One region of the Rhizobium sp. P1_E1 genome, then DNA from elsewhere that is predicted to be linked to it. Evidence: predicted binding sites of a transcription regulator. Region 1 holds the regulator's gene; each other region holds the start of a gene.
The links. The regulator PhoB, encoded in region 1, activates phosphate uptake and scavenging genes when phosphate is short. The targets are predictions, from matches to a motif close to TGTCATNNANCTGTCAT.
Positions count from the first base shown of each region.

Region 2: the regulator PhoB is predicted to act here: its motif matches at 1,508-1,524, upstream of AC1D1Z_RS06545 (DUF1045 domain-containing protein).
Region 3: the regulator PhoB is predicted to act here: its motif matches at 7,312-7,328, upstream of AC1D1Z_RS08575 (NAD-glutamate dehydrogenase).

Region 1 covers NZ_JBFUAY010000006.1:92,967-103,587, forward strand. Annotated here, with positions in the region: gene apaG (Co2+/Mg2+ efflux protein ApaG) at 1-120, shown strand, start outside; gene AC1D1Z_RS04640 (Hsp33 family molecular chaperone) at 149-1,141, opposite strand; gene argF (ornithine carbamoyltransferase) at 1,230-2,144, opposite strand; gene AC1D1Z_RS04650 (aspartate aminotransferase family protein) at 2,187-3,386, opposite strand; gene AC1D1Z_RS04655 (GcrA family cell cycle regulator) at 3,807-4,340, shown strand; gene phoB (phosphate regulon transcriptional regulator PhoB) at 4,522-5,205, opposite strand; gene phoU (phosphate signaling complex protein PhoU) at 5,340-6,053, opposite strand; gene pstB (phosphate ABC transporter ATP-binding protein PstB) at 6,098-6,913, opposite strand; gene pstA (phosphate ABC transporter permease PstA) at 6,929-8,251, opposite strand; gene pstC (phosphate ABC transporter permease subunit PstC) at 8,248-9,729, opposite strand; gene AC1D1Z_RS04685 (substrate-binding domain-containing protein) at 9,900-10,621, opposite strand, start outside.
Region 2 covers NZ_JBFUAY010000010.1:53,741-61,792, reverse strand. Annotated here, with positions in the region: gene mnmC2 (tRNA (5-methylaminomethyl-2-thiouridine)(34)-methyltransferase MnmC2) at 1-308, opposite strand, end outside; gene AC1D1Z_RS06550 (NAD(P)/FAD-dependent oxidoreductase) at 307-1,485, shown strand; gene AC1D1Z_RS06545 (DUF1045 domain-containing protein) at 1,600-2,307, shown strand; gene puuE (allantoinase PuuE) at 2,423-3,346, shown strand; gene uraD (2-oxo-4-hydroxy-4-carboxy-5-ureidoimidazoline decarboxylase) at 3,346-3,846, shown strand; gene AC1D1Z_RS06530 (HepT-like ribonuclease domain-containing protein) at 3,843-4,205, shown strand; gene AC1D1Z_RS06525 (ureidoglycolate lyase) at 4,210-4,710, shown strand; gene uraH (hydroxyisourate hydrolase) at 4,707-5,063, shown strand; gene AC1D1Z_RS06515 (metallophosphoesterase family protein) at 5,067-5,807, shown strand; gene AC1D1Z_RS06510 (flotillin family protein) at 5,943-7,697, opposite strand; gene AC1D1Z_RS06505 (OB-fold-containig protein) at 7,694-8,052, opposite strand, start outside.
Region 3 covers NZ_JBFUAY010000015.1:19,448-30,068, forward strand. Annotated here, with positions in the region: gene purH (bifunctional phosphoribosylaminoimidazolecarboxamide formyltransferase/IMP cyclohydrolase) at 1-773, shown strand, start outside; gene AC1D1Z_RS08570 (MFS transporter) at 914-2,302, opposite strand; gene AC1D1Z_RS08575 (NAD-glutamate dehydrogenase) at 2,330-7,105, opposite strand; gene pdxY (pyridoxal kinase PdxY) at 7,382-8,257, shown strand; gene AC1D1Z_RS08585 (carbonic anhydrase) at 8,329-8,970, shown strand; gene AC1D1Z_RS08590 (GGDEF domain-containing protein) at 9,067-10,621, shown strand, end outside.

The DNA.
Region 1 (10,621 bases):
ACGCCCTCAGGGCTGATGTTCGGCCATTACCAAATGGAAACGGATGAAGGCGAGATGTTCGATGTCGACATCCCCGCCTTCTCGCTGGATTCCCCCGGGCTGCTGCGCGTGCTTAACTGAGGCGATAGCGCACCGCCTCTTTTCAGAACTATTCGGCCGGCTGAAGCTCGGCCGGCTCGAAGCGGTAGGTGGTCGAGCAGAATTCGCAGGTGACGGCGATCTCGCCATCTTCCTGGCTGGCTTCGATCTCTTCGGCCGAAAAACCCTTCAGCACACCCTTGATCTTGTCGCGCGAGCAGCTGCAGCGATCAAAGACGGCGCGCGGTTCATAGACGCGCACGCCGCGCTCGTGGAACAGGCGAAACAGCAGCCGTTCGGTACCGACAAGCGGGTCGGTGAGTTCATCGGCGTCGATGGTCTCGACTAGCGAACGGGCTTCGACCCAGGCATCGTCCTCGCCATGCGGGCGGTTGCCGGTGTCGCCGTCGCCGCCGTGGAGATCCGGCTGGCGCATGCGCTCCGGCGCTTCCGGCAGGAACTGGGCGACGAGGCCGCCTGCCCGCCAGCGATGGCGCGGCTTGCCGGCATCGTCACGATCGAAGAGTTCAGCGGCGGCAAGGCGGACGCGCGTCGGGATCTGCTCCGACTGGCGGAAATAGACGCCGGCAATTTCTTCGAGCGTAGTGCCGTCGAGCGCGACGATGCCCTGGTAAGGCTGGCTGAACTTGCCCTGGTCGATGGTGAAGGCGAGCACGCCCTTGCCAAGCAGTTGCTCCGGCTCGGTTTCACCAGACTCGATCGCCTTGTTGAGCAGCGCCTGATCGAAACGGGCATAGGCGCGGACATTTTCCGGCGTCGAGAAATCGGCGACGAGGAGATCGACCGGGCCATCGCCCTTGGTCTGCACCGTGAACTTGCCGTCGAACTTCAGCGAGGTGCCGAGCAACACCGTCAGCACGACGACTTCGGCAAGCAGCCGGGCAACGGGTGCGGGATAATGATGGCGCTCGAGGATCGCATCGAGCATCGGGCCGAGCTGGACGGCGCGGCCGCGCACATCCAGCCCCTCCACCTGGAAGGGGACGACATGGTCATCGCCGGCGAAATCAAACTGGCCGAGGGCGGCTGCAGCTTCTGCCATGGCTTTCACTCCTAGTTTAGAGCGATGGGCCAGCGTGCCCTTCGCTCACGCGGTCGCGAGTTTGTGACTCGCGACGTCCGATTATGGTTCAGATCGCGCCCAGGCACCAAGCAAGAATCGACTTCTGCGCATGAAGACGGTTTTCCGCCTCATCGAAGACCACGGATTGCGGACCGTCGATCACTTCGTCCGTCACTTCCTCACCGCGATGGGCGGGCAGGCAATGCATGAACAATGCATCATTGCCGGCTTTCGCCATCAAGGCCGCGTTGACCTGATAAGGCTGGAAGACATTGTGACCCCGGGCCCGATGTTCCTGATTCATGGAGACCCAGGTATCGGTCACCACGCAATCGACGCCGGCGACCGCACGGTCGGCATCATGGCAGAGCATGATTTCGGCGCCCTCATTGCGGGCCCAGTTCAGATAGTGATCCTTGGGCTCGGAGCCAAGGGGTACGGCCATGTTCATGCGGTAGCCGAAACGCGCGGCACCCTCGACCAGCGAATGCAGCACATTGTTGCCGTCGCCGGTCCAGGCGATGGTCTTGCCCTTGATCGGGCCGCGGTGCTCTTCGAAGGTCATGATGTCGGCCATGATCTGGCAAGGATGGGTGTCATCCGTCAGCGCATTGATCACAGGCACGGTCGCATGCTCGGCAAGCTCGACCAGCCGCGAATGTTCGGTGGTGCGGATCATGATCGCATCGACATAACGTGACAGCACCTTGGCGGTGTCGCCGATCGTCTCGGCGCGGCCGAGCTGCATCTCGGTGCCGGACAGGAACAGCGTTTCGCCGCCGAGCTGGCGCATGCCGACGTCGAAGGAGACGCGGGTGCGCGTCGACGGCTTCTCGAAGATCATCGCCAGCATCTTGCCGGCGAGCGGCTTGTCGCCCTTGCCGGCCTTGAAGGCCTGCTTGCGGGCGAGCGCATCGTTCATGATGGTTCTGAGATCGGCTGATGTGACCGCCGAAAGATCGAGGAAATGTTTAGGGCTCATATCGTCTTCTTACCTGTGCTGCGCCCGAAGGCGGCAATCTCTTCAAGCCGTCTTCTTGACCTTGGAGGCGCGAATGCTTTCGGCGGCGCGCTCGATGCGGGCAAGGCCCTCGCGGGCTTCCTCGGCGGTAACCACGAGGGGCGGAAGAAGGCGGATGACGTTGTCGCCGGCGGGTACGCCGAGCAGATGGGCGGCGCGGATCGCCTGCAGCAGTTCGGCGGAGGGAACGGCAGCCTTGATGCCGAGCAACAGCCCCTCGCCTCTGATATCTTCGATCACATCGGGATAACGATCCTTCAGCGAGGCGAGGCCCTGGCGGAAGACCAGTGCGACGTCGCGCACATGCTGGAGGAAGCCATCGGCAAGGATGATGTCGAGCACGGCACTGCCGACGGCCATGGCGAGCGGATTGCCGCCATAGGTCGAGCCATGCGTGCCGGCCTTCATGCCGGAGGCGGCCTCTGAAGTGGCAAGGCAGGCGCCGAGCGGAAAACCGCCGCCGATGCCCTTGGCGACAGCCATGATGTCGGGGGTGACGCCCGCCCATTCATGGGCGAAGAGCTTGCCGGTGCGGCCGACGCCGGTCTGGACCTCGTCGAGGATCAACAGCAGGCCGTTGTCGTCGCAGAGCTGGCGGAGCGCCTTCATGAATTCGGTGGTGGCAGGACGGACGCCGCCCTCGCCCTGCACTGGCTCGATGAGAATCCCAGCCGTGGCATCGGTAATCGCGGCGCGGACCGCTTCGATGTCGCCGAAAGCCACCTGATCGAAACCCGGCGCCTTGGGGCCGAAGCCTTCGAGATATTTCTCCTGGCCGCCGGCGGCGATCGTCGCCAGCGTCCGTCCGTGGAAGGCGCCTTCGAAGGTGATGATATGGAAGCGCTCGGGATGGCCCTTGGAAAACTGATAGCGGCGCGCCGTCTTGATCGCGCATTCGAGCGCCTCGGCACCCGAATTGGTGAAGAACACCTTGTCGGCGAAGGTGGCGTCCGTCAGCCGCTTTGCCAGACGTTCCTGACCGGGGATCTCATAGATGTTCGACAGGTGCCAGACCTTGTCGGCCTGCTCCTTCAGTGCGCCCACAACATGCGGATTGCTGTGGCCGACTGACGTGACGGCAACGCCAGCGCCGAAATCGAGATATCGCTCGCCGCTTTCGGTGATCAGCCACACGCCCTCGCCTCGCTCGAACCGCAGCGGGGCACGAGAATAGGTGTCATAAAGCGGCGCGGCTTCAGCCATGGCGCGATCTCCATCAAAGTTGCCGGGCAATGACTCCGGCTAAGGAAACCAGGCCCGAAAAATCAAAAATGCCGCCTTGCGGCGGCGAGGGGCACTATTTCCTTTTCGCGCTGCAATGTCAACAAAACTGCGCCCTTAGCGTATGCAGCAAGGGTGTACAGCGGCATTTTCAGTCTTCAACAGGCATTATTGCAGAAATGCCACGCAGAGGCAGCAAGTTGGGGAAAACTACGAATTCGATTCATCCGGATTCATGCGACTCTTGTCACGGAGTCAGCCTCACACTAGGTTAAAGATCAATTACTAGACTGCATGCGGCGGAACTAGTCACCAAAATTGATCAAGCGTTTCTTGTTTCGGAGCTCCCGGGACAACGGTGAGGGATTCTGCCATCACCAACGCAAAAGGTGGAGACAGGGCATGAACTGGACAGACGAGCGGGTCGAGAAACTCAAGAAACTTTGGGCCGAAGGACTGAGCGCCAGCCAGATCGCTGCGCAGCTTGGCGGAGTCAGCAGAAATGCGGTCATCGGCAAAGTGCACCGGCTGAGCCTTCCAGGCCGTGCCAAGGCTGGCGGCACCAACACCGCCGCACGAACGCCAAAGCGCAATACATCGGCGCCGCGCGCACCGAACTACACCTCACGGGTCGCCACGCGCACCGTTACCCGCCAGCAGGGCGCGACCATGCTGAAGGAAGAGATCGAGATCGAAACGATCGAGGAAATGGAATACGTGCCGAGAGGCAACGTGGTCGTGCCGATTTCCCGACGCCTCGGCCTGACGGAACTGACCGAACGCACCTGCAAGTGGCCGGTCGGCGATCCGCTGAAGGACGACTTCCATTTCTGCGGCTGCGAATCCCCCGACAATTCGCCCTATTGCAGCTACCACCAGAAGCTTGCCTACCAGCCGGTCAACGAACGCCGCCGGGCAGCCGCGCGGGCCAGCTGAGCGGGCTGACCATCGTTAGAATGCAGAAACGGGCCGAGTGGCCCGTTTTTTTGTTGCTGGATGGAAGCTCAGGTTTTCCTCCGTCATGCTCGGCCTTGTGCCGAGCGCAGATCCTCGGCACGAGGCCGAGGATGACGTCGCGGTTTTGCCAGGGATTTGTCAGCAACTCAAATGGAAGCCCTCAGGCTTCCATCGAATAACCGGCGCCGCGGACGGTGCGGATGACGTCCTGCATGTTGGAAAAATTCAGCGCCTTGCGCAGGCGGCCGACATGGACGTCGACGGTGCGCTCGTCGACATAGATATCGTGGCCCCAGACGCCGTCCAGAAGCTGCGAGCGGGAGAAGACCCGACCCGGTGACGACATCAGGAATTCCAACAGGCGGAATTCGGTGGGGCCGAGGCGGACTTCGCGGGTCTTGCGATGGACGCGATGGGTCTCGCGGTCGAGCTCGATGTCACCGCATTTCAGTACCGTCGACAGCACCTCGGGGCGGGCGCGCCGCAGCATCGCCTTGACGCGGGCAACGAGCTCGGGGGTCGAGAAGGGCTTGACGACATAATCGTCGGCGCCCGTCGACAATCCGCGAACACGCTCGCTTTCTTCGCCGCGCGCCGTCAGCATGATGATCGGCAGGCGCTCGGTTTCCGGCCGCATGCGCAGACGCCGGCAGAGCTCGATGCCGGAGACGCCGGGCAGCATCCAATCGAGGATGAGAAGATCGGGCGTGCGCTCCTGAAGCCGCATTTCGGCTTCGTCGCCACGAAGGATGGTATCGACCTCGAAGCCTTCCGCTTCGAGATTGTAGCGAAGAAGCACGCTGAGGGCTTCCTCGTCTTCAACAACTGCAACTCTCGGGATCATGCGTGTCGGTCTCCTCGCGCATGATCCTTAAACCGGGGGTGATTTAAGCAATGCATCCTGCGCAAATTCAGAAATTGGCTGCGACCTCGTGCGCGCCCGGATGGGCGCGCACGCAAGTGGCGGGGTGTGGGCGGTTATTCGGTGACCGCGCCGACGGTGTTGGCGCTGTCGTCCTTCGGACGGTCGCCTTCCGGCTGAGCGCCTGTCGTCATGTAATAGATCGTCTCAGCGATGTTGGTGGCGTGGTCGCCGATGCGCTCGATGTTCTTGGCGCAGAAGAGAAGATGTGTGCAGCTGGTGATGTTGCGCGGATCTTCCATCATGTAGGTCAGGAGCTCGCGGAACAGCGAGGTGTACATCGCGTCGATCTCATTGTCCCGTTCGCGGATCGCATTCGCCTTGTCGGCGGAACGATTGGTGTAGACGTCGAGCACTTCCTTGAGCTGAACGAGCGCCAGCTCGGACAGATGCTCGAGGCCGCGAGCGAGCTTGCGGGGAACGCCGGTGCTTTGGACGGCGATGACGCGCTTGGCGGTGTTCTTGCCGAGGTCGCCGACACGTTCGAGATCGGCGGCGATGCGGATCGAACCCATGATTTCGCGCAGGTCCGAAGCCATCGGCTGACGGCGGGCGATGGTGACGATCGCCTTGTCGCCGATTTCGCGTTCGGCGTGATCGAGGATCACGTCGTCGGAGATGACCTTCTGCGCCAGCGCGGTATCGCCGTTGACGAGAGCGCGCACGGCTTCGCTGACCATCTGCTCGGCCAGGCCGCCCATTTCGGAAATCCGCCTGGACAGGAACTTCAAATCATCATCATAGGCAGAAAAAATATGTGTCGATGCCATGGGGCTTTATCCTCGAATAACGGGAAGGCTTGGTGTCGCCAAGATCAGCCGAAGCGACCCATGATGTAGTCCTGGGTGCGCGGATCGTCGGGATTGGTGAACATCTTGTCGGTGTCGTTCTCCTCGACGAGATTGCCGAGGTGGAACATGGCGGTGCGCTGCGAGACGCGCGCGGCCTGCTGCATGGAGTGGGTGACGATGACGATCGTGTAGTTCTCGCGCAGCTCGTGGATCAGCTCCTCGACCTTGGCGGTGGCGATCGGGTCGAGCGCCGAGCAGGGCTCGTCCATCAGGATGACTTCAGGGCTGACGGCGACGGCACGGGCAATGCAGAGGCGCTGCTGCTGACCGCCCGACAGGCCGGTGCCGGATTCGTGCACGCGGTCCTTGACTTCGTTCCAGAGACCGGCGCGCTGCAGGCTGGTCTCGACGATCTGGTCGAGATCGGCCTTCGACTTGGCAAGGCCATGGATGCGCGGGCCGTAGGAGACGTTTTCATAGATCGTCTTCGGGAACGGGTTCGGCTTCTGGAAGACCATGCCGACGCGGGCGCGAAGTTCGACGACGTCGATATCGGGATCATAGATATCGTCGGTATCAAGCGTGATCTTGCCGGTGACGCGGCAGCCGTCGATCGTGTCGTTCATGCGGTTGAGGCTGCGCAGGAAGGTCGACTTGCCGCAGCCAGACGGGCCGATCAGGGCGGTTACGGTGTTTTCGCGGATGTTCAGGTTCACATCGAAAAGCGCGCGCTTTTCGCCGTAGTAAACCGAGACATCCTTTCCGATCATCTTATACGGGACGTTGCTCATCTTGTGATCCAGCGCCTTTTCAACTGCAGCTTCTGTCAACATGTTCATGATGTTTAACTCCGTTTACCAGCGGCGCTCGAAGCGACGACGCAAGAGGATGGCGCCCATGTTCATGACGATCAGGAACAGGAGCAGGACGATGATGGCACCCGAAGTACGCTCAACGAAGGCACGTTCGGCCTCGTTGGCCCACATATAGACCTGCACGGGCAGAGCCGTCGAGGGATCGAGCGGTGTCGTCGGCGCGTTGGCGACGAAGGCGACCATGCCGATCAAGAGCAGCGGCGCGGTTTCGCCGAGCGCATGCGCCAGGCCGATGATCGTGCCGGTGAGGATGCCGGGCATGGCGAGCGGCAGAACATGGTGAAACACCATCTGCATCTTCGACGCCCCGAGGCCGAGCGCTGCGGCACGGATCGACGGCGGCACGGCGCGCAGCGCCGCACGCGTCGCGATGATGATCGTCGGCAGGGTCATCAGCGTCAGCACCAGGCCACCGACCAGCGAAGCCGAGCGCGGCAGGCCGATGAAGTTGATGAAGACGGAAAGACCGAGCAGGCCGTAGACGATCGAGGGAACCGCGGCGAGGTTGTTGATGTTGACCTCGATCAGGTCCGTCAGCTTGTTCTTCGGCGCGAACTCCTCGAGATAGATCGAGGCGGCGACGCCGATCGGCAGAGCGAGCACGAGCACGATCAGCATCAGGTAGAGCGAGCCGATCAGGGCGACGCCAAGGCCTGCGGCCTCCGGACGGCTGGAATTGCCATTGACGAAGAGGCCGGTGTTGAACTGCTTGTGGAGAGCGCCGCTCGCCTTCAGCTCGTTCATCCAGGCAACCTGCTTGTCGTTGACCTTGCGGTTCTTCTCATCGACCGACAGATCGATCTGGCCCTTGTTGGCGCTGTCGACATTGGCGTCGGCGAGTACCGTGACGTTGACCGTCTTGCCGATGATCGACGGATCGGCGACGACCATGTCGCGCAGCTGGACCGGCGCACCCTTGGAGAGCATCGCGGATGCATCGCGCACATCGGGACGGCTTGCGGCATTGACGTTCAGCTGCTTGACGATCGCGTCGCGTAGGAGAACCGGGTAGTTGGCGGCGATCAGCACCGAAGGGTCGGTCGCACGCTTATTGTTCGGGTCGATCGTCTTCTCGGAGAATTCGATCGGCAGGGTAATCGCCGTCTGCTGGAAGGCGGTGTAGCCTTTGCCGATCACCGTCCACAACAGGATGAAGAGGAAGACGAGGCCGAAGGTGATGGCGGCGATGCCATAGGCCTGGAACCGGCGCTCGGCGGCGTAGCGGCGCTTGATGCCGATATCGCGGCGCACTGGCGCCTTGGAAACCGTGACGCCTGAAGTGGGAGAAACAATATCCGTCATTCGTACTGCTCCCGGTATTTGCGCACGATGTAGAGCGCGTAGATATTGAGGCAAAGCGTGATGCAGAACAGCGTGATGCCAAGGGCAAAGGCAACCAGCGTCTGCGGCGAGGTGAACTCAAGGTCACCAGTCAGCTGGTTGACGATCTTGACGGTCACCGTCGTCATTGGCTCGAAGGGGTTGATCTGGATGCGGGCGGCGACACCGGCGGCCAGCACGACGATCATGGTTTCGCCGATGGCGCGCGAAGCCGTCATCAGCAATGCGCCGACGATGCCGGGAAGAGCGGCGGGGAGAACCACTTTCTTGATGGTTTCGGAGCGTGTGGCCCCAAGACCGAGCGAACCGTCACGCAGGGCACGCGGCACGGCGGTGATGATGTCGTCCGACAGCGAGGACACGTAGGGGATCAGCATGATGCCCATGACGATGCCGGCCGTCAGAACGCTCTGCGCCTGGATGAAGTTGCTATAGTTGCCGCTGAGAAGACCGCTGATTTGGGCGGAGAAATCGCGCAGGAACGGGCCGACGGTGACGAGCGCGAAGAAGCCGTAGACGATTGTCGGAATCCCGGCGAGCACTTCGAGGAGCGGCTTGGCGACCCCGCGCACTTTCGGCGAAGCGTATTCGGCCATGTAGATGGCGGCGAAGAGGCCGACCGGCACGGCGACCAGCATCGCCACCAGGCCGATATAAATCGTGCCGAGCAGCAACGGGATGAGGCCGAACTGGCCGAAGGACGAGCTGCCGGCGCCGGCAAAGCGCGGATCCCAGACGGTGCCGAAGAAGAAGTCCATGGCGGGAACGGCCGCAAAGAAGCGCGCAGCTTCCGACAGCATGGAGAGCACGATGCCGATCGTCGTCAGAATGGCGATCGAGGAGGCGAGCAGTAGGCCCCAGAGCATGACGCGCTCGACCCGGTTGCGGGCGCGGAAGCGCGGAGCGATGGAGCGCAGCGCATAGAAGGCGCCGGCAACCGCGAGAGCGAAGACAACAGCCGTCATGGCGATGCGGCTCGTCATGCTCATGGTGTTGAGCTTTTTGGCGGCGTCGAGCATGTAAGGCAGCGGCTGGCCGGCAAGCGGCACACCCTTTTCGAGGAGCTTGGCCTGCAGGGCTGCCGGATCGCTGGAGACCGCCGCAGCTTCATCCGCGGTCAGCATCGTCAGGCCGCGGGCGACCGTCGCCACCATCGAATAACCAAGATCCTGCTCGACCGAGGCTTGAGCCTTGATGTCGTCGGGGACAGCGCCGCGAACCGAGGACTGGATGATGCCGGGGCTGATGGAAAGCCAGAGGCAGAGGACGATGAGGGCAGGAAGAACCGCCCAGATCGCGGCATAGGCGCCGTAATAGGCCGGCCGCGAATGCAATGCGGAGGATCGGCCTCCGGCAAGCGCCGTGGCCCGGCTGCGCGCGACCAGATAGGCGGCGGCTCCGATCACCACAAGGCACAAAAGTATGATGGATGTGCTCATTCGTTACGTCCCCAGGCCCATAGCCCCAAAAAGCCCGGCGGCTTCATCAGCCTGCCTTCAGCTTCCAATCATGGAGAAGGAATTCCAACCCTGCAGCTCCAGAACCGCCGGCGCGCAGGGACATAAGGCAATGCCGGCGCGGGCTGAAAGGCGCCGCGCCGGCAAAGTCATTACATGGACTTGCCTGCTTCGACGTCCTTGCGGATCGCGTCGCGTTCGGCATCCGGAGCGGCAACGAGGCCGTATTCGACGAGCGGGCTGTCGGGGCCGATCATCTGGTCGGATACGAAGAAGTTGACGTATTCCTTCAGACCCGGAACGGCGCCGAGATGTGCCTTCTTGACGTAGAAGAACAGCGGGCGGGAAACCGGGTAGGTGCCGTTAGCGATCGTTTCCGTGGACGGAACGATACCGCTCATGCTCGCAACCTTGAGCTTGTCGGCGTTGTTTTCGTAGAAGGAAAGGCCGAATACGCCGACGCCGGTCTTGTTGGCGGCGATGCGTGCGAGGGTTTCCGGATAGTCGCCGTCGATGTCAACGGCAGCGCCGTCCTTGCGGACTGCGACGCAGGCCTTGCCCTGGGCAGCCTTGTCGGCGATTTCCTTGGCGATGACGTCGGTTGCACCAGAGGCCTTGCAGCCGGCGGCGAGAACGTTCTGTTCGAAGACTTCGCGGGTGCCGTGCTTTTCGCCCGGGATGTAGGCAGCGATATCAACAGCCGGAAGCTTCGGGTTGACTTCCGACCACTTCTTGTAAGGGTTGGCGACGAGCTTGCCGTCGACGACGACCTGGGCTGCGAGGGCCTTGTAGATGTCGGCAGGAACGTAGGCGACGTCAGGGTTGGAAGCGTCGGTTGCGAAGACGATGCCGTCGTAGCCGATCTTGACTTCCT
Region 2 (8,052 bases), on a different contig from region 1:
ATCGGGTGGAGTTCGAAGGAGGTGAAATGCAGGTGCTGGCCGTCGGCACGGTGGAGCTTCCATTGCCGCCAAGTTTCGGCGAAGTTCAGGCCGGTGCCGAAGCCGAGTTCTCCGATCCGGAATCTCTGCCCGTTCCAGCGTTCCGGCAGGCCGTTACCGGCGAGAAAAACGTGGCCGCATTCCAGCCGCCCATCGGTCTGGCAATAAAAATGATCGCCAAAGGCGGTGGAATAGGGCATATCGCCGTCGCGCCATTCGAGCGGCTGCGGCGCGCCCGCGCCAATCTGATCGGGGTTCACGTCTCTCATGGAAAAAGCCGATAGTCCTCAGCCGGTCTCAGGTCAATCGTCCTCAGAATTGCTGATCGTCGGCGGCGGCATCATGGGGCTCTGGGCGGCCGTCCATGCCGAGCGCCGGGGCATCCGTACTCTTGTTGCTGACGCCGGCAGGTTGGGCGAAGGTGCAAGCGGCGGCCTGCTCGGCGCGCTGATGCCGCATATGCCGGACCGATGGTCGGAGAAGAAGCAGTTCCAGTTCGATGCACTGGTCTCGCTCGAAGCCGAAATCACAGCGCTCGAAGCCGAGACCGGGCTTTCCGCCGGGTATAACAGGTCCGGACGGCTGATCCCGCTGCCGAAGCCGCATCTCAACCGCATAGCGCGCGGCCATTTCGAAGACGCCGAGCGCCATTGGCGGGTGGGCGAGCGCCGCTTCCATTGGCATGTGCTCGATAGTCCGCCGGTCGATGGCTGGATCGAGGCATCCGCCGGCGAGAGCGGCTTCGTGCACGACACGCTCGCCGCCCGTGTTGCGCCCCGCTTACTAATCGCGGCGCTCACCGCCTTCCTGCGGCGGGCAAAACATGTGCGCATCATCGAGCATGCTAGAGTTGCCGGCCTCGATCCCGATCGCGGCACGGCCGACATAGGCGGTGAAACCTTGGCTTTCAGCCGCTGCATCCTCGCCGCCGGCTATCAGTCCTTTCCGCTGTTGCAAGAACTGACGCCTGGGCTCAAACAACCGCTCGGCCAGCCGGTCAAAGGGCAGGCAGCATTATTGAAAGCCGATATCGACCCGGCGCTACCGACCATCTTTCTCGACGGGCTCTATGTCATCGCGCATGAGGGCGGGCACGCGGCAATCGGCAGCACCAGCGAGAACAGTTTTGACGATCCCAGCTCGACCGACGCCCAGCTCGACGTGCTGATCGAGGCGGCGCGCGGCATCGTGCCGACGCTTCGCGACGCTCCCGTTGTCGAGCGCTGGGCCGGGCTTCGTCCGAAGGCGATCGACCGGGATCCAATGATCGGCCGCCATCCCGATCACCGGCGCCTGATCGCGCTGACCGGCGGCTTCAAGGTCAGCTTCGGCCTCGCCCACCGGCTGGCGGAGGCGGCGATATGTATCGCAGGCGATACAGACTGCGGATTTTTGCTGCCGGAAAGCTTCGCAATTTCAAGCCACATTGCGACGGCTTCACGTTAAACGTGAATTAGGCGGCGCTGCGTTTCGTTATTCTGTCATGCAAATCACCTATCTGCTTGCGCATCGACAGCGCCGGATCTCACCGGCGCTCACTTCCTTGATGGAGGAAATTGCATGCGCTATGCCATTTGCTTCACGCCTCCGGCGAGCGATCCGCTGTCGCTCGTGGCCGCCAACTGGCTTGGCCGAAACGTGTTTTCGGGCGATATGATGGAGCCTCCTGCCGTCCGTGGCCTCGGCATTCACGAGATCGCCTTCCATACCGCCGTGCCGCGGCGCTACGGATTTCACGGCGTTTTGAAGGCGCCGTTCCACTTGTCCCGCGACATGCCCGAATCGCAACTCCTGCGCGATCTGATGCGTTTTTCCGGGACCTTTGTTCCCTTCCAGATTCCGCGTATCGAAGTCGCCCGGCTCGGCAATTTCTACAGCCTGCTGCCGAGCACTCCCTGCGAGCAGATCCAGTATCTCGCTTCGGCGATCGTCCAGGAATTCGATCGTTTCCGCGCGCCGCTCAGCGAGGCTGAGATCGAGCGCAGCGATCCGGACGGGCTGTCGGCGACGCAATTTGCCAATCTGCATCGCTGGGGTAACCCTTACGTGATGGAGGAGTTCCGCTTTCATATGCCGGTGACGGGTCCCGTCAACGCGATCGACATGCCGCGCATCGAGCCGGTGTTGCGGACGATCTTCGAGCCTGTCCTCACCGAGCCTGTCACGGTTTCGAACGTGGCGCTGATGATTGAGGAGGGCACGGGCGGTCCTTTCCGCGTTCATTCGCTGCATCCGATGGGCAAGGTCAGCGCGCGCAAAATCGCTTGAATCTGCTGATGAGCTAAAGGCTTGTGCCGTAAAGGCAAAATCCGGTCGAGCAGTTTCCGTCTCGACATTCCGGCTGCGGATGCTACCGTTCCCCGTCTTTTCAGAAGGTGATTTGATGGTATCCGAGACTTATCCGCGCAATCTCGTTGGTTACGGGCGTCTGACGCCTGATCCGAAATGGCCGGACGAGGCACGCGTCGCCGTGCAGTTCGTCATCAACTATGAGGAGGGCGGCGAAAGCTCGATCCTCGACGGCGATCCGGCTTCCGAAAACCTGCTGTCGGAGATCGTCGGTGCGGCCGCCTGGCCAGGGCAGCGCAACCTCAACATGGAATCGATCTACGAATATGGTTCGCGTGCCGGCTTCTGGCGGCTCTGGCGCATGTTCACCGACCTCAAGGTGCAGGCAACCGTCTACGGCGTGACGCTGGCGATGGCCCGCAACCCCGAGGCCGTCGCCGCGATGAAAGAGGCCGGCTGGGAAATCGCCAGCCATGGTTACCGCTGGCTGGAATATAAGGATTTTCCCGAAGATCTGGAGCGCAAGCATATCCTCGAAGCCGTGCGCCTGCACACCGAACTCACCGGCGAGCGGCCCTACGGCATGTATCAGGGCAAGCCTTCCGACAATACGCTTCGGCTGGTGCAGGAGGAGGGCGGTTTCCTTTATTCCTCCGATTCCTACGCCGACGACCTGCCTTACTGGGTGAAGGGCGTCGACGGGAAACCCTTCCTGATCATTCCGTATACGCTCGAAACCAACGATATGCGATTTGCGACGCCGCAGGGCTTCAATGCCGGCGATCAGTTCTTCACCTATCTGAAGGATGCCTTCGATACGCTTTATGAGGAAGGCAAGGCGGGCAGCCCGAAGATGATGTCAGTCGGCCTGCATTGCCGCCTCGTCGGACGTCCCGGTCGGGCAGCGGCGCTGAAGCGCTTCATCGAATATGTGCTGAAGCACGACAATGTCTGGATTCCACGCCGCATCGAGATTGCCGAACACTGGCACAAGCACCATCAGCCGGAAGCGCTTTGATGGTGTCGCGCGAGGATTTCGTCTCCCGCTTCGGCGGCGTCTTTGAACATTCGCCTTTCATCGCCGAGCGCGCCTATGACGCCGGCCCCGTGACGGAGCCGCTGACGGCGGCCGGCGTGCATGCGACGCTAACCGCCGCGTTCCGGGCGGCAAGCCCGCAGGAGCGTCTCGGCGTGCTGCGTGCCCATCCAGACCTTGCCGGGCGCCTCGCGATATCGGGCGAACTCACCGAGGACAGCCGGAAGGAGCAGGCCGGCGCCGGTCTCGATCGCTTGAGCCCAGCCGAGCATGCCCGCTTCACCGAACTCAATTCGACCTATGTCGGAAAATTCGGCTTTCCCTTCATCATCGCCGTCAAGGGGCTTGGCAAGGTCGATATCCTGTCGGCGTTCGAAACACGGATCGGCAATGATCGGCATGAGGAATTTGTGACCGCGACGGCGCAGGTCGAACGGATCGCGCTGCTGCGGCTGACATCGATGCTGCCGGAGGCTGAATGAAAGAGCGGCGCGCCATCGACTATCTCAATGAAATGTATGAGGCGGCATCCGAAGCGCTGTCTTTCGTCGGCGGAATGGATGAGGCGGCGTTCGCCGGGGACAAGCTCACCTTCAAGGCTGTTGCCTTCTGCCACTTCACCATCGGTGCGGCGGCGTCCCGACTGCTCGTCAACCATCCGGAATTTGCGACTGAGCATCCCGATCTGCCATGGACGAGAATCTGTGGCATGGGTAACCGTATCCTCGAGGAAGTCTTCGATCTCAGTCCGTCGAACATATGGGAGGCGACCTATCGCACGCTGCCGGAGCTTCTTTCCGCGATCGATGCTGTCCGTTACTGGCATGCCCAAGGCGAATGAAGCCATGTCCGAATTTCTCGAGATCCGCCCGCTCACCAAATCCGCCTTCGCTCCCTTCGGCGAGGTGATTGAGGCCGATCCGGCCTCAATGCGGTTCATCAATGGCGGCACGACGGAGCGTTTTCATGCGCTGGCCACCGCTGATGCGACGGGCGAGGGCGCACGCGTCATCATCAACCTCTTTCGCGGACAGCCGCGCAGCTTCCCCTATGACGTCGGGATGATGGAGCGCCACCCCCTCGGCAGCCAGAGTTTCTCGCCGGTCTCGGGCCGTCCTTTTCTCGTCATCGTCTCCGAGGACGAGAACGGCCGCCCGGGCAGGCCGCAGGTGTTTCTGGCGCGCGGCGACCAGGGCGTAAACTACCGCCCCAATGTCTGGCATCATCCGCTGATGGCGCTCGACCAAGCCTCAGACTTCCTGGTCGTCGACCGCGACGGGCCAGGCAACAATCTGGAAGAATTCTTCTTCCAAACCCCTTTTATCATCAAAGAGCCAGCCCCATGACCGGACTGACCACGCATGTTCTCGACACCGCCCTCGGCAAGCCGGCCGAGGGCCTGAGGATCGATCTTTTCCAGCTCGACGGCGAGATCCGCAGGCATCTGAAGACGGTCGAGACCAATGCCGACGGCCGGGTTGATGGCGGCCCAATCCTCATTGGCGAAAATTTTCGAGCGGGTACCTATGAGCTGGTCTTCCACGCCGGCGATTATCTGAGGGCGAGCGGCACGCCGCTGCCGCATCCGGCCTTCCTCGATCTCGTGCCGATCCGCTTCGGCATTGCCGACGTCACGGCGCATTACCATGTGCCGCTGCTGATTTCGCCCTATGGCTATTCTACCTATCGAGGGAGCTAAAAAATGCGGTTTGCGGCAATTGCCGATATCCACGGAAACCATCTGGCGCTCGAGGCGGTGCTTGCGGATATTCGTGCACAGGGGATCGAGGAGATCGTCAATCTCGGCGATTTCTTCAGCGGGCCGCTCGAAGCCGGCAAGACGGCAGACTTGCTGATGCCGCTCGGCCTGACCTCGATCCGCGGCAATCACGACCGCTACCTGATCGAACAGGATCCGGCGGCGCTGCATGTTTCGGATGCCGCCGCTTATCACCAATTGTCGCCAGCCCATCTCGATTGGATCCGTAGTCTTCCATTCGATACCGTCTATCGCGATGAGGTCTATCTCTGCCATGCGACGCCGAAGGACGACAATCTCTACTGGCTGGAATCCGTTTCGCCGGAGGGTTTCGTCTTCCTGAAGCCGATCGAGGCAATCGAGGCGCTGGCCGACGGCATCGACCTGCCGCTGATCCTTTGCGGCCACAGCCACATCCCCCGCGCTATCAGGCTTTCCGACGGCCGTCTCATCGTCAACCCCGGCAGCGTCGGCTGCGCGGCCTATGACGACGAGCTGCCCTATTACCACAAGGTGGAAGTCGGCCACCCGCTGGCGAGCTACGCCATTCTGGAAAAGACGGCGGCCGGATGGATATGGCAGTTCCGAACCGTCGCCTATGACCATATGGCGATGTCGGCACTGGCCGCCGAAAAGGGCCGTGCCGACTGGGCAGGCGCGCTGGCAACGGGTTGGGTGAGATAGAGCATAATGCCGAAAAGTATGTGCGGTTTTCGGGCAACATCATGCTCTAACTATTTAATTTAGAACAGGATTCAGATTTTAGGCCGAACCGGCCTAAAATCATCCTGTTCTAGTCCAGACCCGCTTGCGCGGTGATCAGTCCTTCTTTGGTGCCGGCTTCGCGGCCGGAGGGATGATCGTTTGTGTCGGGGCTGGGGCCGGTGTTGCCGGCTTTGCCGGGGCTGCGGCGGTTGCCGGTCTTGCCGGTTTTGCGCCATCGAGATTTCCAAGAAGTGATGAGATGGCATCGTCGCCGTCGAAGCCGGCTTCCTTCAGCAATTTGTCGAGGATCGGTTTATTCGCCTGATAGGAGAGGAGCTGGCTGGCCAGCCCTTCGCCGAGCCCGATGCCGTTTCCGCCGGTCGCTCCGTTTCCGCGGCCGAGCATGCCGCCGGTATCGAATATCCTGATATCGGAGATCTTCTCGATCGGCTTGACCGCCTCGGCGAGCGCCTGCGGAATGATGCGGATCCGTTCGCGGGTGATCTCGAACTCGATGATAGCAGAGCTCAGCTTGTTGCGAGCGTCGTTGAGCAATGCTTCGCTCTCGGCCGCGGCCTTGCCGGTTTCGAGAATGCCCTTGGCCTTGATGATCGCCGCATCCGCCTCGGCGGTTGCGAGCGTCTTGATGGCCTCGGCCTGGTCGCTTGCTGCCTGCTTTTCGGCCTCCGCGCCGACGGTGACGGCGGTTGCTTCCGTCTCGGCTTTCTTGCGCGCATCAATCACGGCAATCTGCTTCTCGCGTTCGGCAATCTCGATCGCCTTGGCTGTGCCGACTTTTTCCTCTGCCGCGATCGCCAGGGCGCGGGCCGTTTCCGCAGCCGCCTTCGCTTCGGATTCTTCACGGCTTTTGTTGGCAACGGCGATCGCGCTCTCCTGTGCCACGATCTGGAGGTCACGCTTGGCTTCGGTTTCGCGTTGCTGGACGGCGCGGGCGGCGTCGATGTTGGCGCTTTCGCGAGCCTGCTTGGCGGATGCCTCGCGTTCGGCGATCGCCTGTTCGGAGGCGATGCGGGCTTCCTCCTCGGCGCGTTTTGCGGCCTGCTCCTGCTGCGCGGTTTCGGCGCGTGTCGCCGCGGATTTGTTGGCGATGTCTCTTTCCTGGCTGAGTTCGGCCTCTCGCTTCGTCCGCTCGATGGTCAGCGATTGCTGGCGGGCCTCGAGATCCTTCTGGGCGATGGCGACTTCGGTGTCGCGAACGATCTCGTTCCGCTCCTTCTTGCGTCCCTCGGTGATGCGGGTCAATGCCGCCAGGCCCTGCGCGTCGAAGAAGTTGTTGGCGTTGAAATGCTTGATATCGGTCTGGTCGAGGCGTGTCAGCGACACGGATTCGAGTTCGAGGCCGTTCGACTGGAGATCGGCGCCGACAGCTTCCTGCACGGCCTTGACGAAATCCATGCGCTGTTCCTGCAGCGCGTCGAGATTCATCGTCGCGGCCACCGAGCGAAGACCGTCGACGAATTTCGCCTCGATCAGGATGCGGAGGGCCTCGGCGTCATTGGTGCGATTGCCGAGTGTCTGCGCTGCAAGCGCAATCGAGGAGGCATCGGGTTTGACGCGCACATAGAACTCGGCGCCGATATCGACGCGCATGCGGTCTTTGGTGATCAGTGCATCGCCTTCGCCGCGGCGAACCTCGAGCCGCAGCGTCTTCAGGTTGACCCGCGCGGTCGAATGGAAGATCGGAAGGACGACCGAACCGCCGTCGAGCACGACCTTCTGGCCGCCGAGACCGGTGCGCACATAGGCCTCATCGCGGCTGGAGCGCGTGTAAAGAGAGGCGAGGACAAAACCGATGCCGAAGATCAGAACAATCCCAATGCCGGCTGGTAGAATAACGTCGTACATCATTGCTGCTCCCTGAAAGATTGATTGTTCGCATCGGTGGGGTCGACCGGCGCGGGAATGGCGATAAACACATTGGCCTTGTGATCGACGAGAAGAACCGAAGCGCCGATCCCAAGCGGACCCTCGCCCTTGGCGGCTCGGGCTCGAAGCACATGCCAGTTTCCGTGCTGATCCTTGACACGGACGCGGCCCGGCAGTCCCTGATCGAGCGGGCCGATCGACACCTCGGCGGTCCGGCCGAGGAAGGCGTCGAGATCGACGGCATAGGTTTCGTCGTGCGGTACGAGCCGCGCCACAGTTCTGCTCGATGCCCTGACCATGGGGATGGTTGCGAGCGCGGCAGGTATGACGGCGATGA
Region 3 (10,621 bases), on a different contig from region 1:
CGCCGGCCTGCGCGATCATCAAGCACGCCAATCCCTGCGGCGTCGCCACCGGATCCAGCCTGGTCGAGGCCTATCAGCGGGCGCTCGCCTGCGATTCCGTTTCCGCCTTCGGCGGCATTATCGCGCTCAACCGGACGCTGGATGCCGAAACGGCTGAGGAGATCGTCAAGCTCTTCACCGAAGTGATCATCGCGCCCGATGTCACGGAAGAGGCAAAGGCGATCGTCGCCCGTAAGCCGAACCTGCGGCTATTGTCCGCTGGTGGCCTGCCCGATCCGCGTGCGGCGGGCCTGACGGCGAAGACCGTTTCCGGCGGCCTGCTCGTCCAGAGCCGCGACAACGGCATGGTCGAGGATCTGGAACTCAAGGTCGTCACCAAACGCGCGCCGACGGCACGGGAACTTGATGACATGAAGTTTGCCTTCAAGGTCGGCAAACATGTGAAATCGAATGCCGTGGTCTATGCCAAGGACGGCCAGACCGCCGGTATCGGCGCCGGCCAGATGAGCCGCGTCGATTCCGCCCGCATCGCCGCGCTGAAGGCCGAAGAGGCAGCCAAGGCGCTTGGCCTTGCAGTGCCGATGACACACGGCTCGGCGGTCGCCTCCGAGGCCTTCCTGCCTTTTGCCGACGGTCTTCTGTCGATGATCGCCGCAGGGGCGACAGCGGTTATCCAGCCGGGCGGCTCGATGCGCGACCAGGAAGTCATCGATGCCGCCAACGAACACGGCGTCGCAATGGTCTTTACCGGCATGCGCCATTTCCGGCACTGAGTGATTGCGACTGCATAATTCCTTTAAATCGAAATCGATTTAAGGATGAAATTATGCAGCAACTCAAAGTGCTACAGCGTCCTTTGCGCGTCTTAAAAGACGCGCGGCGCTGTAGCCGCCGGCCAGGGCAGAGCTGATTGCTATGCCCGATCGGCCGGATAGGGTGTGCGGAACAAGAGCACCAGTCCGCCGGCAAGAAACAGGATCAGCGTTGCCATCCCGAGCCGCGGTGATCCGCTCATATAGGTCATCAGCGAGAAGAGCAGCGTCGCCATGAAACTCGTGGCGCGGCCCGAAAGTGCATAGATGCCGAAGTAGCGGCCGGCTTCCTCCGGACTGACGCTGCGGGCGAGATAGGAGCGCGACGAGGCTTGCACCGGCCCGAAGGCGAGCCCGATCAGCAGACCGTAAAGGATATAGGCCTTTTCCGCCGCAGTACCGAAAAGGCCGCCGGAATCGGCGGTCGGCAGCGGCATCAGTCCGAACAGGGTGTAACCCGGTCCTGTCGAGATGATGCCGATGGTGGCGAGAAGCAGCATGGTGAGGCTGATGACGACAGTCACCTTCGAACCGACGCTCTTATCGACGCGGCCGGCGATCAGGCAGCCGAAGATCGCGACTACATTTAGGATGATACCGTAGATACCGATCTCGATCGTCGCCCAGCCGAACATGCCGGCCGCGAAGATACCACCAAGGATCAGCAGGCCGTTGACGCCGTCTTGATAGATCATGCGGGCGATGAGGAATGTCAGGATGCCGCGGCGTTCTCTGAGTTCGCCAAGCGTGTTTCTGAGTTCTCGCAAGCCGGAGCGGACGGCGATGCCGAAGGGAAGACCCCTGCCGACGTCCGGCGTGAAGAAGAACATCGGCAGGATGAAGATCAGATACCAGACGGCCGAGATCGGCCCGGTGATACGTGCATCCTGGCCGGTCTCAGGATTAAGACCGAATAGCGGATCGAGACCGAGGATGGTCTTGCCGGTCTCGGGGCTCGCCGCCAAAAGCGTCACGACGGCAATGAGCACGATTATGCCGCCGAGGTAACCGAGCCCCCAGGCGGTGTTGGAGAGCTTGCCGACCTCGTGCTTGCCGACCAGGCGCGGCATCATCGAATCGTTGAAGACGATCGAGAACTCAGCCGAGATCGAGGCGAGGATCATGAAAATGACGGGATAGACAACAGGCGAACCGGGGGCTGCGAACCACAGGCAGAAGAGGCTGGCGATCTTGATGATCGCGAAGAAGCCGATCCAGGGTTTGCGTGCGCCGGACTGGTCGGCGATCGAGCCGAGGACGGGTGAGAGCAGGGCGATGATCACCGAGGAGATCGTCGCCATATTGCTCCACGTCGTCTGCGCGGAAACCGGGTCATCGGTCAGGCGGGACACGAAATAGGGTCCGAAGATAAAGGTTGTGACCACGGTGAAGAAGGGTTGTGCTGCCCAATCGAAGAACATCCACCCCCAGATGCCCTTCTCCGTGGCCTTCGGCGGTTGCGTTCCTGTCCAGTCAATGCGATTCAACATCCGCTCCTTCTTTTGACGCGGACTGTCTCACCTCGCCCGGTCGCGCGCAAGATCGGTCAGGATACCTGCAGCAACGGTAATACGCGCAAGATTGGGATCGCCGCCGTCGCTGAGGGTTGAAAGCTCCTCGAGGATGCGGTTGATGCGGATGCGATCCTGCGCGTGCCAGGCTTGAACCGGAAGCTTTTCCTTGCCGTGATCGGAAAGGGCCGAGATGACGATGTCGCGCCTTGCGCTGGCGATCTGGTCGATGCTGCGGGCAAGCGCCAAATTCTCGTAATGGTCCGAGGTGAGGATCCGCCCGCCAGCCGCCAGCAATCTGCCGATACGGAAGGTCTGCGACACCGCGAAGTAGTTTTCGGCGGCGCGCACCAGGGGCTCGCCGGTGCGTTCGGCAATCTGCATGATCTCAGGCACCAGCGCGAAGCTCTGCAGGTTGGCGATCTCGGCCGCGAGTTTCTCGGGCACGCCCGCCTGGCTATATTCCGCTTGGCGCGGGGCGGCATCGCCGGCCGACTGTTCGGCGAAGGCTGGCTTCAGTTTCTTCAGAGCGGCCTGCAGCCGGCTAATCACTTCTGCCATATCCGCCTTGGTCATGCCGGTCTTCAAGAGCAGCCGCGTCAGAACGGTAAAGCTATGGCTGATCTCCTCGTAGATCCGGTTCTGCATATCGCCGGAAACCTTGCCGTCGAGAGCGTCGGTTTCGGCCCAGAGCCGGGTCAGGTCGAAACCGTCGCGGGCAACGATTGCGGCGCGCACCACTTCCGGTGCCGAAGCTGCCGTCGCGTCCATCATGGCGACGGTGAAGCTTGGTCCGCCACGGTTGATCGCTTCGTTGGCAAGCACGGTCGCGACGATTTCGCGCTTCAGGCGGTGAGTGGTGATATCTCCGGCATTCGACTTCTGCATCTTCACAGGGAAATAATTCAAAAGCGTCGCGATGAAATAGGGATCGTCCGGCAGATCGCTTGCGGCCAGCGCGTCGAAGAGCACGATCTTGGCATAAGATACCAGCACACCGATTTCCGGCCGCGTCAGCGGCTTGCCGGCCGTATAGCGTTCGGCCAGGGTCTGGTCGTCCGGCAGCGTCTCGACCTTGCGGTTCAGCTGGCCGGCGCCCTCGAGCACAGTCATGAAGCGGCCGAGCTGCAGACCGTTTGCCGTGCCCTTGCGTTCGGTCAGTGAGATCGCCAGGGACTGCAGGTAGTTGTTGCGCAGCACCAGGGTCGCCACTTCGCCGGTCATCGAAGAAAGAAGCTGGTCGCGTTTTGCGCGCGTCAGGCGCCCGTCATGCATGGCGGCTGCCAACGCGATCTTGATGTTGACCTCGACGTCCGAGGTGTTGACGCCGGCCGAGTTGTCGATGGCGTCGGAGTTGCAGCGCCCGCCCTTCAGACCGTAGGCGATGCGGCCCTTCTGGGTAACGCCGAGGTTTGCGCCTTCGCCGATCACCTTGGCACGCACTTCCACCGCGGTGATGCGGATCGGGTCGTTGGCGCGGTCGCCGACTTCGGTGTCGGTTTCGGACGGCGCTTTCACATAGGTGCCGATGCCGCCGAACCAGAGCAGGTCGACCGGGCTCTTCAGGATCGCCATCATGATCTCGAAGGGCGTGGCTACGGCCTTGTCGATGCCGATCGCGGCAACCGCTTCCGGCGTCAGCGTGACCGATTTCGCGGCGCGGGAAATGATCATCGCACCCTTCGACAGCACGCTCTTGTCGAAATCCTGCCAGCTTGAACGCGGCAGGTCGAAGAGCCGCTGGCGTTCGGCCAGCGTCTTTTCCATATCGGGGTCGGGATCGATGATGATGTCGCGGTGATCGAAGGCTGATATGAGCCGGATTTTGGGAGAGAGCAGCATGCCGTTGCCGAAGACGTCGCCCGACATGTCGCCGACGCCGGCGACGGTGAAGGGCGTCGTCTGGATATCGGTGTCCATTTCTCGGAAATGGCGTTTCACGGTTTCCCAGGCGCCGCGGGCAGTGATGCCCATCTTCTTATGGTCGTAACCGGCCGAGCCGCCGGAGGCAAAGGCGTCGTCCAGCCAGAAGCCGGCTTCCTGCGCCAAGGCATTGGCGGTGTCGGAGAAGGTCGCAGTGCCCTTGTCGGCGGCGACGACGAAATAGGGGTCATCACCATCGAGCCTGACCGTATCCTTCGGCGGCACGATATCGGCGCCCGATATATTATCGGTGATCGAAAGCAGCGTGCGGATGTAGGTCTTGTAAGCTTCACGGCCGGCATTGAAGATCTCGTCGCGGCTGCCGCCGACAGGAAGCTTCTTCGGATAAAAACCACCCTTGGCGCCGACCGGCACGATCACCGCGTTCTTGACCTGCTGGGCCTTGACGAGGCCGAGCACTTCGGTGCGGTAATCCTCGGCGCGATCCGACCAGCGAAGGCCGCCGCGCGCCACCTTGCCGAAGCGCAGGTGAACGCCTTCGACCTCGACGCCATAGACGAACATCTCGCGGAAGGGTTTCGGCTGCGGCAATCCGTCCACCAGATGCGGATCGAGCTTGAAGGCCAGCATCGGCTTCGGCGAGCCGTCCGGGTTCTTCTGGAAATAATTGGTGCGCAGCGTCGCATCGACGATATTGACGTAGCGGCGCAGGATGCGATCGTCGTCAAGGCTCGGCACGTTTGCAAGCTCGGTCTCGATCGCCTGATGCAATTCGGCAAGCTTCTTCACGCGAGCCTTCTCCGAAAGCCTGGTGTCGAGCGTGTCATGGAAGAGACGGAAGATAGCAGCGGCGACACCGGGATATTTGTCGAGAGTCGTCGCGATATAATCCTGCGAATAGGCGATGCCGGCCTGCCGGAGATAACGCGCATAGGCGCGCAGAACATTCGTCTCGCGCGCCGAGAGCCCGGCCGAAAGGATCAGCCGGTTGAAGCTGTCATTGTCGATCGTGCCGGCGAAGGCGGCGACGAAGGCTTCCTCGAGGGCGGCGCCGTAACGCTGCAAGTCGATTTCGCCGCCGTTGCGGGCCTCGAGCTCCATGTCGTGCAACACGACGAGTTTGGTTTCTCCATCAGCGGCAGGCACCCCGATGTCGAAGGTGCGTTCGCTGACGACATTGAAGCCGAGATTCTCGAGGAGCGGCACTCGGCGCGACAGCGCCAGCTGGCCGCCGGCGTGAAAGATCTTCAAGGAAAGGGTGCGTCCCTGTTCCTCCTGGCGATGGTAGAACTGGATGCGAAGCGGCTCGCCGGCGGCGCAGGCGCCGATATCGGCGAGGTCGGCCACGGTTTCCTCCGGGGTGAAGGAATCCTGGAAGGCTTGGTCGACGGATATCTTCGGCGCCTTGGCCCCGGCCAACGCCTCGAAACGGTCGTCCCAGCGGGCCGTGATTTCGCGGATCGCCTGCTCGAGCTTTGCCTGCGGAATGCGCGGCGTCTTGCCGCCCGAGCGGCCGATGATGAAATGCACGCGCGCCACGCCCCCTTCCGGGAAAGCCGGGTAATAGGCAGAGACACGGCCGTCATAAACAGTCTTCAGATAGGTGCCGATCCGTTCGCGTACGATCGAGTCATATTCCTCGCGCGGCACGTAGATGATCACCGAGACGAAGCGGTCGAAATGGTCGATTCGCGGCAGGACGCGCACGCGCGGCCGATCGGCCAAGTCATTGATCTGTTCAGCAAAACTTGCAAGTAGCGTCGTGTCGATCTGGAAAAGGTCGTCGCGCGGATAGGACTCAAGCGTGTTGTCGAGCATGCGGCCGGAATGGCTCATCGGGTCGAAGCCGAAATGTTCCTTCACCTTCTCGATCTTGGAACGTAGCAGCGGGATTTCGGAGGCGAGCGAGGTATAGGCCGTCGAGGTGAAGAGGCCGACGATGCGCAGTTCGCCGGTGACGTTGCCCTCAGCGTCGAAGCGCTTGACGCCGACGTAGTCCATATAGGCCCGGCGATGGACGATCGATTTCACATTCGCCTTGGTGACGATCAGGAAGTCGGGGCCGTCGAGGAAGGCAAGGATCTCAGGCGTTGTCGTTACGGCGTCCTTGCCGGTGCGCAGCACCAATACATCGGGATTGGAAAGGATGCCGAGGCCAGCACCCTTGTCGCGCTCGACCTTGGCATTGCTCCCCTTGCCGGAATAGACATATTCCCGCATGCCGAGGAACGTGAAATTTTCATCGCGCAGCCAGGTCAGGAAAGCGACGGCTTCGTCGCGATCGGCCTTCTTCCGGCTGGCGCCATTGGCCGCAAGCTCTGCGATCACTCCGTCAATCTTGGAAAGCATCGGCTTCCAGTCGGAAACCGACAGGCGGACCTGTTCGAGCACTTTTTCGATGCGTTTGACGAGATCGGCGGCCTGGGCGGAATTGAGGGGCGCAATATGAAGCTGGATATGGCTGACGCGGTTGGCCGGATCGCTTGGGTGATCGGCGGAATAAAGCGCCGGCGCCTTGCCCTTCTCCATGATCAGGATGGGATGCACGGCCATGAACAGGTCGCGATAGGTGCTCGTCACTTCGCCCATGACCGATTCAAAAAGAAAAGGCATGTTCTGGTCGGTGACCGAAAGCACCGAGACCGCGATGCCGTCAGGCGTCACATCGGCAATGGTGTCGATGCCGACACGAGGCACCTTACCGTTCCAGGCGGCGAGCTCCTTTGCCGAATGCACGGCGGAGAGTGCCAGCATCTCCGGCGTGTAGAGTTCGAGATCGTCATTGCTTGCCCGGCCGAAGAGAATTTCCGGATCGAGATGCGCGTCACCCGTCGCCTTGGCGATCTTGCGCGCGCTTTCGATCTGCTTTTCCCGTTTCGGATTGTTTCTGGCAGCCATGGATCGCCTCCCTCAATGTCTGATTTTTCGCAAGCTAGCAGAAGATTCTTCGAAAAAATCTCTAAAAGAGCGGACCGAAGGATTGTTTTGATGCTTTTTTGGCGCTGGAAATGAGAAATTGTAAGAGATTTTCCGCTTTCGTCGCCAAACGAAAGGGAAAGTCCCGTCTCCCGGTTTTTCGTCCCGGCGAACATTTCCACGCTCGCATGAAGAATGGTTGACAGCGTGGCGTCAAAAAGATCATCAAACGCGGTCATCATTCGGATCTTGGGTATCATGTCGGAAAATGCAGCGGGCGCAGTCATCGTCATTTCCAGCCATGTGGTGCGTGGCTCGGTCGGAAACCGGGCAGCCGTCTTTGCATTGGAGACGCTCGGTCATCCGGTCTGGGCCATGCCGACCATCGTGCTGCCCTGGCATCCCGGCCACGGCCGCTCGACGCGGCTGACTTTTGCGGAAACGGATTTCGACGCGGCGATCGACGATCTGATCCGCGCGCCCTGGATCGGCGAAGTCAAGGCGGTGCTTTCGGGCTATTTCGGCAATGCCGCCCAGGCGCGCTCCGTCGCTCGGCTGATCGGTGCGCTCCGGCAAAACAATCCCGAGCTGCTCTATGTCTGCGATCCCGTCATGGGCGATCTCGGCGGCCTTTACGTGCCGGAAGCAACTGCAGAGGCTATTCGCGATCATCTCATTCCGCTTGCCTCGCTCGCGACGCCGAACCGGTACGAGCTTGCATGGCTTTCGGGGGCGGCCCTCGAAGACAACAGTACGATCATGGAGGCGGCGCTCGCGCTCGGACCATCGCGCATGCTCGTCACTTCAGCCGTGCCGATGATGGCGGGCGGTACCGGCAATCTTTATCTTTCCGGTCGCCACGCGCTTCTTGCCGAGCACCGTGTCGTCGAAAACCCGCCGAATGGTCTCGGCGACCTGCTCGCCGCCGTCTTCCTGTCGCGCCTGCTTTCCGGGCTCGAGGACGAAAAGGCGCTGCAGCTTGCCACCGCCAGCGTCTTCGAGGTGCTTGCGCGGGCCGTCAAGCGCGGCAGCAACGAGTTGATGCTGGCAAGCGATGCTTCCAGCCTTTCAACGCCGATGGCCATGGTGCAGATGCGCCGGCTCGTGCACCCGGCGCAGCGGCGGAAAAAGTGACGCATCTGCCAATATGTTCATTTTGCGGTGCAGCAGTTGATCTTGTCGTCCGCGCGCGCTAATCCAGAAGCATGCAGCGTTTTCCAAACCCTCTTCTGGACGGCTATCGCAACTTCATGAACGGGCGCTATTCCGACGCCCGCGACAGGTATCGGCAGCTTGCCGAAAACGGTCAAAGTCCCCATACGCTTGTCATTGCCTGTTCGGATTCTCGCGCGGCACCGGAGCTGATCTTCGATGCCGGCCCGGGCGAGCTCTTCGTCATCCGCAACGTCGCCAACATGGTGCCGCCCTACGAGCCGGATGGCCATTTTCATTCGACGTCGGCCGCACTCGAATTTGCCGTGCAGGTGCTGAAGGTCTCGGATATCGTCGTGATGGGTCACGGCCGCTGCGGTGGCATCCGCGCTGCGCTCGATCCGAATGCCGAGCCATTGTCGCCCGGTGACTTCATCGGCCGCTGGATGTCGCTGGTCAAACCTGCCGCCGAGCAGATCCAGAGCAACGACGTGATGACGGCCGCCGAGCGGCAGACGGCGCTGGAGCGTGTCTCCATCCGCAATTCAATCAACAATCTCAGAAGCTTCCCCGATATCAAGGCTCTCGAGGAGGCGGGAAACCTTCATCTCCACGGCGCCTGGTTCGACATTTCTACCGGTGAACTGTGGGTCATGGACGCCGAGACACGCGACTTCATTCGTCCCGAAATCTAGGGACATGCCAGTTTATCACTTTTTTAAGGATTGTTGTTAAGCTCGCCGTCAATTGGTCGGGTACGACCGAGGTTTTGATCACCGTGGCGATTGGCGATGAAGTTCGAAACCATCAAAAAGGTTATCCTGGCCGCTATCATGCTGCCCTTCGTCTTCATGCTCATCGAAGGCGTCGTCGTCATACGTTCTTCGGTCACACAATACAGGAACCTTGAAAAGGACCGGCAGTTCGCCGATGTGCTTGCCCGTGGCGGGTCCATCGCCGCCACCGAGATCCTGAGTGAAATCGGCGCCACCCGCCGCTACCTCGCACGTCCAAACAGCCGGACTGCCGCCGACATGTTGCAAAGCCGGGTGACGCTCGATCGGGAGCGCCGCGCTTTTTATGCCAGCCTGCCCTCCCGCGATGCGCTCGACGAGGGGCTCGTCGGCGAATTATCGATTCTCAGCCTTGCCTACAGCCGCATCATCGCTGCGCGCAGCGCCGTCGACCAGGGGCGTTATACCGGCAGCGATCCCGGTTCCATCTACTGGTATGCGGCTCTCAAGCAGCTTGCTGTCGTCGATGCGCTCTCACCGCTGATCAGCGATCCGGTGCTGCTTGAGAAATCCAACCAGCTGATGGGCATCCTGCTCACCTATTACGGCGAAAGGCTAATTACCGGCGTTGGCACCCGCTACCTCGATCACGGTGTTTCCGCCAGATTGCCGGTAGAGCTCTTCGTGCAGGGCAAGGTCATGCTCGGCGAGGGCATGGATCATATGGTCTTCCATTCCTCCGCGCCGATCGTGCGCGACATCGTTGCCTATCTCGGCCGCAGCAACCAGGTGAAGGCGAATGCGATCACCGATGCCATTCTCGCCGGATCGCGGCCGACAGGCGCCGTGCATGACGTCTGGGCCGCTGCGCAGAGCGAACGCATGACCTTCCTGCAGCAGAAGATGATCGAGGCCGCAAAAGATATTCACGAGACCGGCGAAAATCTTTCCATGCGCTCGCACATTCACCTGACGCGGATCCTGGCGCTGTGTGCCGGCCTGCTGATTCTCGCCACATTGGTGATGGTGCTGGCGGCAAAGGGGCTGCGGCTGATCGACCGGCTGACGCAGGATAGGGAGGCGCTGGTGGGCGAGTTGCGTAGCGCCGCCCAGACCGATCTTCTGACCGGTCTTTACAACAGGCGCGGCTTCGAGGTCGCTGCATCTGCGCTTCTCACACAGGCCGAGCATGGATCACGCTGGATTTCCGTTGTGCTCTTCGACCTCGATCATTTCAAAAAGATCAACGATATCAACGGGCATGACGCCGGCGATGCCGTACTCCGGCAGGTCGCGGGCGTTGCACGTGAGAATTTTCGTTCCTTCGATCTCTTGGTGCGCCATGGCGGCGAGGAGTTCCTGGCGCTTCTGCCGGATTCGACGCCTGACGATGCCGCAATCGTTGCCGAGCGCGTGCGGCTGGCAATCGAGGCGGCGGAAATCCCGCTGCCGAGCGGCGATGTTCTCAAGGTGACGGCGAGTTTCGGGTGCGCCGGACGGCCAAATGAAGCCTCCAACCGGAACTTCGAGGATCTGGTCAAACGTGCCGATCTGGCGCTTTATGCCGCCAAGGCCTCCGGCCGCAACTGCGTCATCTCGGGACCGACCCTGC